One region of the Streptomyces sp. NPDC048434 genome, then DNA from elsewhere that is predicted to be linked to it. Evidence: riboswitches for the same ligand, from Rfam matches in the RefSeq annotation. Region 1 holds a riboswitch; each other region holds the start of a gene.
The links. A riboswitch is a leader RNA that binds a small molecule or an ion and turns the genes downstream of it on or off. The one in region 1 is predicted to bind cyclic di-AMP.

Region 1 (3,235 bases):
TCACCGCACGGATGCATTGAACGCGTTGAATTTCCGGATGGCCCGATATCGTCGGGACGCAAGAAAAAGCGTGCGCTATTCATTGCCCCGAATGCGGCAATGGAGGCAGCACAATAAAACTGCGGACGGGCCGAAAAGAGAACGCCACCGCGCGCCACCGAAGTCCATTTGGCACTTCTTTGTATACGGGGCGATTGTTAAGGACGGGCGCGCGCCGTGTTGACGGGCGGTTTCGGATCCCTCACCTCCGTCTTGGCGGGGTGCCGGAGCCGGTACACCGGGAGTGAGCGCTCGACATGAGCCGCCATCAGGGCGCGGGCCCGCTCCGCATCCCCCCGGGCCACCGCGTCCAGCACCGCGCCGTGTTCATCCCAGGACTCCCCGGCGCGGGCGGGCAGTTCCACGGCGTACATCCACTCGATCTTGCGCCGCAGCTGGGTCAGCAACGCCGTCAGACTGGGGCTGCCGGCCGCTTGGGCCAGCGTCTCGTGGAACCAGCCGTCCAGTTGGCGCAGATCCGCGGGGTTGCCGTGACGGGCCCGCTCGCGGCCGAGCCGTACCAGACCGCGGAGCACCTTGAGGTGGGCCGGGCTGCGACGGGCGGCCGCGCGGGCGGCACCCAGCGGCTCCAACAGGGCGCGGACGTCGAGGAGATCGGCGGACTCCTGCTCGGTGGGCTGGGCGACGCAGGCGCCCGCATGGTGGCGGGTGGTGACGAACCCTTCGGACTGCAGCGTGCGCAGCGCTTCACGGACCGGCACTCTGGAGACGCCGTACCGGGCCGCCAGGATCTCTTCGATCAGCCGGCTCCCCGGCGCCAGCGCACCGGAGACAATGTCGTCGCGAATCGCTGTGCACACCGCATGCGCGGAAATATGGCCTCGCATCTTCCGTGCCTCCGCCGTAATCCCCTGGAAACGCCGCCGGTCGGCGACTTTTCCGTGACTCTATTCGACCGCAACGGCTTTTCCGACGGACTCCGGTTATTCATGGATATTTTTTGGCCAGAAGTCGCGGGCCACACGGCGTATCCGGTGCACTCGTCCCACTCCCGGATACGCCGAAGCCCCGGCCGTGGGGCCGGGGCTTCGGGCGGACGCTCGGGCCGACGCGGGCACCGCGAGGCGCGCGGCCGGGCGAGACGGGAGATCAGACGTTGACGCCGTGCGAGCGCAGGTACGCGACCGGGTCGATGTCCGAGCCGTAGTCGGCGCCGGTACGGGCCTCGAAGTGCAGGTGCGGGCCGGTGGCGTTACCGGTGGCGCCGGAGAGGCCGATCTGCTGGCCCGAGGTGACGTGCCGGCCGACCGAGACACCGAGCGACGACAGGTGACCGTATTGGGTGTACGTACCGTCGTTCATCTTGATCACGATGTTGTTGCCGTACGAGCCGCCCCAGCCCGCCTCGACGACGGTGCCACTGCCGACGGCGTGGACGGTGGTGCCGGAGGCGGCATGGAAGTCGATGCCGGTGTGGCTGCCCGAGGACCACAGTCCACTGGAGGCCTTGTACGCGGTGGAGACGTAGGAGTTGGCCACGGGGGCGACAAAGGTGTTGAGGCGCTTGCGCTCCGCCTCGCGGGCGGCGCGCTCCTTGGCCTTGCGAGCGGCCTCGACGCGCCGCTTGGCCTCTTCGGCCTGCTTCTTGGCCACGGCCTCGGCCTTCGCCTTCGCCGCCGCGGCCTCCGCTTCGGCCTGCTGCGCGTCGGCCTGGGCCGCGACACGGCCGGCGAGCTCGTCACCCAGCACGACGGCCTGCTGCAGACCGGTGTCGTGGGTGCGGGCTTCGTCCGTGGCCGCCAGCGCCGGCGAGGCCACGGAGGCGACAACGCCGCCCGCCGCGAGGGTGGCTATGCCGGCGATGTTGCGGGTCGTACGAACGGGGCGGCTCGCACGACGGTGCTTCCCGGTGGCACGGATGAACGCCATGTACTGGCTTGTCCTTTCCTTCCTTCTCGCCTACCGGGTTAGCTGACGGGTTCGGAGCAGGAAGGTCTCCTACGGGCTCCTCCGGAGGGGAGTCCGATTCACCCCAAGGGACACTGGGTCCCCGGCTCCCCTGGCTCGCGCCGTACGGGGACTCGGCGATGACTGTCCGGTGCCACGGTTGTGGCGGACTTGTGACGAACAGCCGGACCGACGCTAAACGGGGCAACTTTCAATCGGCAAACAGAACTGCTTTTTTGTGCGGGATGCCACAAGAACCGGGGCGCCGGTCGAGATAAACCGGACATACAGCGGCTCCCGTGGCGGGCGATCGCCACGGGAGCCGCTTTGTCGATATGTGACCTTCCGTCACATGACGGGACTAGCCACTGACGACCGTCACCTCACCGATGCCCAGCGCCTTGATGGGCTCGGCGATCTGTGCCGCATCGCCCACCAGGACCGTCACCAGCCGGTCCATGGGGAAGGCGTTGACCGCCGCCGCGGTCGCCTCGACCGTGCCGGTCTCCGCGAGGCGGGCGTACAACTGCGCCTGGAAATCGTCCGGAAGGTGCTGCTCCACCTGATCGGCGAGAGTGCCCGCGACGGCTGCCGCGGTCTCGTACTTCAGCGGCGCGACCCCGACGAGGTTCTGTACGGCGACATCCCGCTCGTCGTCCGTCAGCCCCTCTGCCGCGAGGGTGCGCAGCACCTTCCACAGGTCGTCGAGCGCCGGGACGGTGGAGGCGGTGTCCACCGAGCCGCTGATGGCGAGCAGCGCGGCGCCCGTGGCCCCCTCGGGGGACGTGGGAGCGGTGGAGCGAAGCACCTGGCCGAAGGCGCGCACCCCGTAGGTGTAGCCCTTCTCCTCCCGCAGTACGCGGTCCAGTCGGGAGGTGAGGGTGCCGCCCAGGCAGTACGTGCCGAGGACCTGCGCGGGCCACACCCGGTCGTGCCGGTCGGCACCGATACGGCCGATGAGCAGCTGCGTCTGGACGGCACCGGGGCGGTCCACGATCACCACGCGGCCGGTGTCGTCGGCGACGATCGGGGAGGCCTTCAGCGGCTCGGCCGTCGAGCCGCTCCAAACACCGAGGGTCTCGGCGAGCGCGGCGGCCAGGTCGACCCCGGTGAAGTCACCGACGATGACGGCGGTGGCCGTGGCGGGCCGCATGTGGGCGTCGTAGAAGGCACGGACGGCCGGGGCGTCGATGCGTACGACGGTCTCCTCGGTGCCCTGGCGCGGCCGCGACATACGGGACGTGGCCGGGAACAGTTCCTTGGACAGCGCCATCGCGGCACGCCGGGC
Region 2 (3,235 bases), on a different contig from region 1:
GTTCACCGAGCGCACCTCGCAGGGGACGCGCTCCATGGACCCGTATTCCAAGCTGCTCAGCGAGCGCATCATCTTCCTGGGCACCCCGATCGACGACACCTCCGCCAACGACGTGATGGCGCAGTTCATCCACCTCGAACACGCCGCACCCGAGCAGGACATCTCGCTCTACATCAACTCCCCCGGCGGCTCCTTCACCGCGATGACCGCCATTTACGACACGATGCACTTCGTGTCGTGCGACGTGGAGACCGTCTGCCTGGGGCAGGCCGCCTCCTCCGCCGCGGTGCTGCTGGCCGCCGGCGCGCCCGGAAAGCGGCTGGCGCTGCCCGGGGCCCGGATCCTGATCCATCAGCCGTCGTTCAGCGAGCCCGTTCAGGGGCAGGCCAGCGACCTGCAGATCCAGGCGAAGGAGATGCTGCGCACCCGCGACCTGCTGGAGGAGATGCTGGCGCGGCACACCGGACAGCCCCGTGAGCGGATCGCCACCGATATCGAGCGCGACAAGATCTTCGACGCCCGCGCCGCCCAGGAGTACGGCCTGATCGACGGGATCACCCGCAACCGCAAGCAGTCGGCGCTCCAGCCCGTGGCGCGGTGAAGCCGATGCTGCCGCCCGAACCGCCGCCGCTGCCCGCGCTGACCCGCGCCGAGGGCGAACTCATCGACAGCTATCTGGAGGTGATCGACCTGCTCGGCCGGATCAACCCGACCCGCTGCGAAGGCACCTACACCGGGCTGCGCGCCGCCCAGGCGCTGGTCGGCAAGGCCACCCGGCTACGGGACGCCCTGACGCTCATGCACAGCCGGGGCGAGAGCGAACTGCACCGCGCGACGCTGACCCGGGCACTGCGGGTGCTGGACGGCGAGCGGCGGGCCGGGCTCGCGACGGTGCCGCCACCCGAGGAGCTCTGACCCGACACACGCACCGAGGCTGCGCATACGGCGTAGCGTCCGCGCCCGATGTGAGGAGGCGACGAATTGCGCGGAATAGACCCAATTCCTGGGACTTCGGATGTTTCGCCCCTGGTCCGAGGGGTGCAACACCCCGCGCCGTGGCACCTGAGGGAACAAAACTAACCATTCGGGTCAATTGTGACCCATCTCACATACGGCATTTTCAGCTCGGAATTCGGGTCCCAGGTGCGTGACGATCCCTTCGACGACAAGACCCCGCCACAGCGACGGGGCGGTCCGGACGGGCGCCTAATCCCGCCGCCGTGCCGGACGTCCGGTCGACGATGTGGACCGGCGGGAGCGGAGGACCCGAGCAGGACGGGGTCCCGGCCTTCACGGCCGAGGGCTCCTTGGGGTGAAGCCGTACAGACGGCCGGGCATCTTCGCCTGCCCGAACCCGACAGGTCTTCCTTCGCAGGCGGCTGACGAAGGGTTTGCGCATGACCGTGCGCATGCATACGCCGAATCTGCTGGCACGCGCCGGCACCGTCACCGCTCTGACGCTGGTCACGCTCGGCGGGACCAGCGTCGCGCCGGGAGCGGCCGGGAATGCCGAAGCCGCGTCCGTATCCGTCCACGCGCTGCGGGTCGCGGCTTCCAAGAGCGGAGCCCCCTACCAGTACGGCGCCCAGGGGCCGCACGCCTTCGACTGTTCGGGGCTGATGCTGTACTCGTTCAAGCGCGCCGGCCGGGCCCTGCCACGCACCGCCGCCGCGCAGTACAGCCGCACCCGGCATGTCGCGGCCACCTCGCGCCGCCGCGGCGATCTGGTCTTCTTCCATTCGCGCAGCGGCATTTACCACGTCGGTATCTACGCGGGCCGGGGCCGGATGTGGCACGCCCCCAAGGCCGGGAGCGTGGTGCGGCTGGAACGGATCTGGAGCCGTTCGGTCTGGTACGGGCGCGTGGGCTGACCTGCGACGTCATCTCACGCTCGGTCAATTGCCGGTGAGTTTGGACCATTTGGCCGGGTGACTTCGCAACGGAGCAGCCGGCTCACGTCCGTCCGCGGGAGCTTCCCGCCCGCGGACGGACCGGTCACGGTGCTGCCCCGGCCCGCACCGCGCGACGCGGGGGCGGTGTCCTTCACGTGCCGTGCCGTGGTGTCCGCGGCATGGCGCCCGTGGCGTGCCCCGCCTCAGGCCAGCGCCACCTCGACGAGCAGGATGCCTCCCAGGGCCGTCAGGAGCGCTCCGGTGGTGGCTTCCAGGGCGCGGGCCACCGAGGGGCGGCGCAACCAGACGCCCAGCCGGTCGACGAGCAGCGCGACGGCGGGGAACCACACCAGTGCCATGGCGACGACCATCGTCGCGAGCAGCAGCGTACGGGGCAGCGCGGGCTGTCCTGCCGGGACGAACTGCGGCAGCAGGCTGAGGAAAAGGACGGGGGCTTTGGGGTTGAGCGCATTGGTCAAAAAGCCCTGGCGCAGACTCTGCACAGTGCCCAGGAGAGCGGCGGGCCGGCCGTCGGCCGGTGCGCCGGCAGCGGGGCCGGCCGTGCGGTCCGTGGCGCCCGGCGGGCGGCGGAGGGCCGCGGTCAGGGCGCGGGTACCGAGGTACAAGAGGTAGACGCCGCCGAGGAGTTGGACGGCACCGAAGAGTGCGGGCACGGCGACCAGCACCGCCGCGAGCCCGGCCACCGCCAGGGCGGTGTGCACCAGCAGCCCGCCCGCGACTCCGACGGCGGTCGCCACCCCCGCCCTGCGCGAGTCGAGCGCATTGCGCACCACGACCGCGAAGTCCGCGCCCGGCATGGCGACCATGCCGGCGGCGACTCCGGTGAAGGCGATCAGCTGTCCGTCCATAGGAGCAGTTTGGCTGGTCAGAGCCTTTAATGGGTATTGGCAATGTTCTTGGAGAGCCTAAAGAGGTTCTTATGTACGACCCCACACGACTGGCCGCCCTGGTAGCGGTGGCGGAGGCCGGTTCGATCACCCGGGCCGCCGCCCGGCTGGGCTACACCGCTCCCGCGCTCTCCCAGCAGCTCGCCAAACTGGAGCGGGAGACCGGGGCGGCCCTGCTGGTGCGCCACCATCGCGGGGCTCGGCTGACGGCGGCCGGTGAGCTGCTGCTCGTACGGGCCCGGCGGGTTCTCGACGAGCTGGACCAGGCACGGCACGAGCTGTCCCGGCTGGCAGGGCTGTCCGGCGGCCGGCTGCGGGTCGGCACGTTCATGACCGCCGGTACGCATCTGCTGCCGCCCGCACTCAGCGCGTTCCGGCGGGCTCACCCCGATGTCGAGCTGAGCGTGACGGAGTACGTACCGCCGCAGGCGGCCG
Region 3 (3,235 bases), on a different contig from region 1:
GCTCAGTCCCCTGCCACGCCTCCCGCGGCGCCTTCCGTCCCCGGCAGCCGGTGCAGGCTCTCCCCGTGCGGACCGGTGAGTGCGACCGGGCGCTCGTCCAGGGCGAGGGTCAGCATCAGCGCATCGTCCGGGTGCGGTGAGCGATGCGCCGGCGCGGTGATCCAGGGCAGGACGGAGTGGTGCTCGTGGGAGAGCCAGTGGCCGCCGCCGGGCCGTCCGCGCAGCAGCGACCGTACGAGACGCGCGAACTCCTCGCGGCGGACGGGCGGGAGGCCGCTCAGCACGGCGCTGTGGAAGATGACCAGCGTCGCCCCGGGCGGCGCCTCGGCGGCGAGCGCGGGCAGCTCGTCGAGCAGATCGCCGCGCACCATCCGCGACCGCGGTGCCGGCCGCACCGCCTCGACGGCCGCGGACAGCTGGGCCGCCCGCTCCTCGTCGCCCGGCCATACGAGCGCCTGCAGCCAGCGCAGATCGTCCGGTTCGGCAACCGGGTCGAGCGGATCGGGGCCGATACCGGCCCGCCAGACGATCCGGGGCATCGGGCCGGGCAGCTCGTCGCCCGTCCATCCCGTACGGCACCTCAACACGAGGGGGCTCTCCGGTGCTCCTGCCTCGGCCCGGAGGGTGTCGCCCCGGAGGGCGTCTCCCGGGAGGGCACCCCTGTCCGCGCCCGCCGCCTCGTCGTCCTCGTACCGGTAGCGATAGCGGTCGGGATGCAGACACAGCCCCGCCGACGTGCCGACTTCCAGCAGCGCCAGCGGCTGCGGCAGGCGGGCGAGCAGCGGCAGCAGCGTCGCGCAGTGGGCCGGCTCATCGGTCCGGGGCGAGCGCTGCATGATCACCGCGCGCACCTCGTCCCAGTGCCGGATCGTCCACTCGCGCCAGCGGCCATACGCCATTTCACCGCGCGGCCCCAGCTCGGCGTGCGGGCCGTCGAGATAGCGGACGGCGGCGAGCAGAAGGTCCGGCTGCTGTTTGCCGCCGGCCGGCAGCGACCCCGACAGCAGATCGCAGAGCTCCTGGTCCTGGCTGATCCACGCGCTCAGCTCCTCGTGCGCCGCGGACCGCCCCCGTGCCCGACGCCAGGAGAATTCCCCGTACCGCTCCGCCACCTCCCAGGCGCCGGCGGCAGCGCTCTCGACGTTCCCGGTGTTCCCGACGTTGACGGCCATGATCCGACGTTACTGCTCTCACGTTCCGTAACCGAGGGGCACCCCTCCGCATAACAACTGGCACACAATCCACGCGAGATCGTTTAGGTGTGGGCGGCCAACTCGCCCGTTTTGTGGCCGTGGTGGCCGAAAAAGTCCACGCCAAAGCTGTTGTGGGGCCGTGATGAATTCCCGGGAAGGCTTGGAATCCGGCTGCGATCTCTATTACTGTCCGATAACGCAGCGCGGTCGTCCCAGCCGTCGCAAGAGGCGGCACCGCGCGCCGACGCCGAATCCCGCACGCGCTTTTCACGCACCTCCAGCACCTCGAACTGCACCAAGGGAACCGGGGAACCACTTCCTTGGGGTGAATCGGACGCCCTCCGCCAGGGGGCGCCCGTAGGAGACCTTCCTGCTCCGAACCCGTCAGCTAACCCGGTAGGCGAGAAGGAAGGAAAGGAGAGCGCCCCCGTGGCGTCCAACAGGCCTGCCCCCGAGGGTCCGTCCGCCTACGACCTCGATGACCGAGGTGCCTTCCCGGGCCCCGGTGATGCGGACACCATCAACGACGGACCGTGGGAGGAATGGAATCCCACCGAGGATTCCGTCCGCTCCGTCCGCGGCAAGCACCGGGTGGCCAAGCAGCGCGGCGGACTCGCCCGCGGCGGCACGGTCCTGGGAGTCGGCGTCATCGCGGCCGTCGGTGCCGGCGGAATGGCGTCGGCCGAGGGCCGCCCCGCGGTGCCGATCTCGATGCCCGACGTCGGCGGGATGGCCGACGAGCTCGCCGGCAAACTGCCGGACGCCAAGTCGCTCCCCGGCATCGGTGACCTCATATCCGACTCGGGCGCGGACTCCACCGCGGCCGAGGGCGCCGCCACGGGCGATGCGGCTGCGGCGGTCTCCGGGCCCCTCACCCGGGCCGCCGGGACGGACTCGGACACGGGCGCCGCCGAGGCGCTGCGCAGCCGCATCCTCCAGCAGGCCGACGCGCAGCAGGGCGCAGCCGATCAGGAGTCCCGCGAGGCCGCCGAACACTCCGCATTCCAGAAGGCCGAGAACGAAGCCGCCGCTCACCAGAAGTCGGCCGAAAAGGCCGCAGCAGCCAAGAAGGCGGCCGAGATGGAGGCCAAGCGCGAGGCCGAAGAAGCGGCCCGGCAAAAGGCGGAGGCCGCCCGCCTCGCCAAGCTGGCGAAGAACTTCATCGCCCCGGTCTCCTCGTTCACCCTCACCGCGGGCTTCGGCCAGGCCGGCGACCGCTGGGCCGCGGACCACACCGGACAGGACTTCGCCGCGCCGACCGGCACTCCCGTCAAGGCAGTGCACTCCGGCACCATCACCCAGGCCGGCTGGGCCGGCTCGTACGGCTACCGCATCGTCCTCACCCTCGACGACGGCACCGAACTCTGGTTCTGCCATCTGTCCTCGATGGTGAAGACCTCCGGCAAGGTCACCACGGGCGATGTCATCGGCCGGGTCGGCGCCACCGGCAATGTCACCGGCCCCCACCTCCACCTGGAGGTGCGCCCCGACGCCGGCGACCCGATCGACCCCATGCCGTGGCTGCGCGACCACGGCATCAACGTGTGAACTTCTGACGGGGTTGCTGTTGGGGGGAGTGGGAGGAATAACTCCCCGCCCCCCAACGCTGCAACCACGCATGACCGCCACACACACCCCCCGAAACCGCCGGCCCCTCGGCTCGCTCTCCGTCTCCTCGCTGTCCCTCGGCGGCAATGTCTTCGGCTGGACGGCCGACGAAGCCGAATCCTTCGCCGTGCTCGACGCCTACGTGGCGGGCGGTGGCAACTTCATCGACACCGCCGACGTCTACTCGGCCTGGGTCCCCGGTAACAAGGGCGGCGAATCCGAGACGGTCCTCGGCAACTGGCTGTCCTCCCGCGGCAATCGCTCCGATGTCGTCATCGCCACCAAGGTCGGTGCCCACCCGGACTACAAGGGCCTGTCCGCCGCCACCATCAAGTCCGCGGTCGACGAGTCCCTCACCCGCCTCCGCACCGACTACATCGACCTCTACTACACCCACTACGACGACGAATCGGTCGAGGTCGGGGAGTTCCTCA

Region 2: another riboswitch for cyclic di-AMP. It lies ahead of ACGFWI_RS36620 (C40 family peptidase); the one in region 1 lies ahead of ACGFWI_RS30895 (M23 family metallopeptidase).
Region 3: another riboswitch for cyclic di-AMP. It lies ahead of ACGFWI_RS31030 (M23 family metallopeptidase); the one in region 1 lies ahead of ACGFWI_RS30895 (M23 family metallopeptidase).

The regions. Positions count from the first base shown of each region.
Region 1 is NZ_JBICXQ010000030.1:121,167-124,401, reverse strand. Features, by position in the region: gene ACGFWI_RS30900 (GntR family transcriptional regulator) at 198-887, opposite strand; gene ACGFWI_RS30895 (M23 family metallopeptidase) at 1,150-1,929, opposite strand; cyclic di-AMP (ydaO/yuaA leader) riboswitch at 1,942-2,097, opposite strand; gene ACGFWI_RS30890 (M16 family metallopeptidase) at 2,309-3,235, opposite strand, start outside.
Region 2 is NZ_JBICXQ010000046.1:32,837-36,071, forward strand. Features, by position in the region: gene ACGFWI_RS36610 (ATP-dependent Clp protease proteolytic subunit) at 1-601, shown strand, start outside; gene ACGFWI_RS36615 (hypothetical protein) at 607-915, shown strand; cyclic di-AMP (ydaO/yuaA leader) riboswitch at 1,194-1,393, shown strand; gene ACGFWI_RS36620 (C40 family peptidase) at 1,398-1,871, shown strand; gene ACGFWI_RS36625 (LysE family translocator) at 2,096-2,761, opposite strand; gene ACGFWI_RS36630 (LysR family transcriptional regulator) at 2,833-3,235, shown strand, end outside.
Region 3 is NZ_JBICXQ010000031.1:27,705-30,939, reverse strand. Features, by position in the region: gene ACGFWI_RS31035 (DUF2332 family protein) at 3-1,172, opposite strand; cyclic di-AMP (ydaO/yuaA leader) riboswitch at 1,456-1,611, shown strand; gene ACGFWI_RS31030 (M23 family metallopeptidase) at 1,623-2,741, shown strand; gene ACGFWI_RS31025 (aldo/keto reductase) at 2,812-3,235, shown strand, end outside.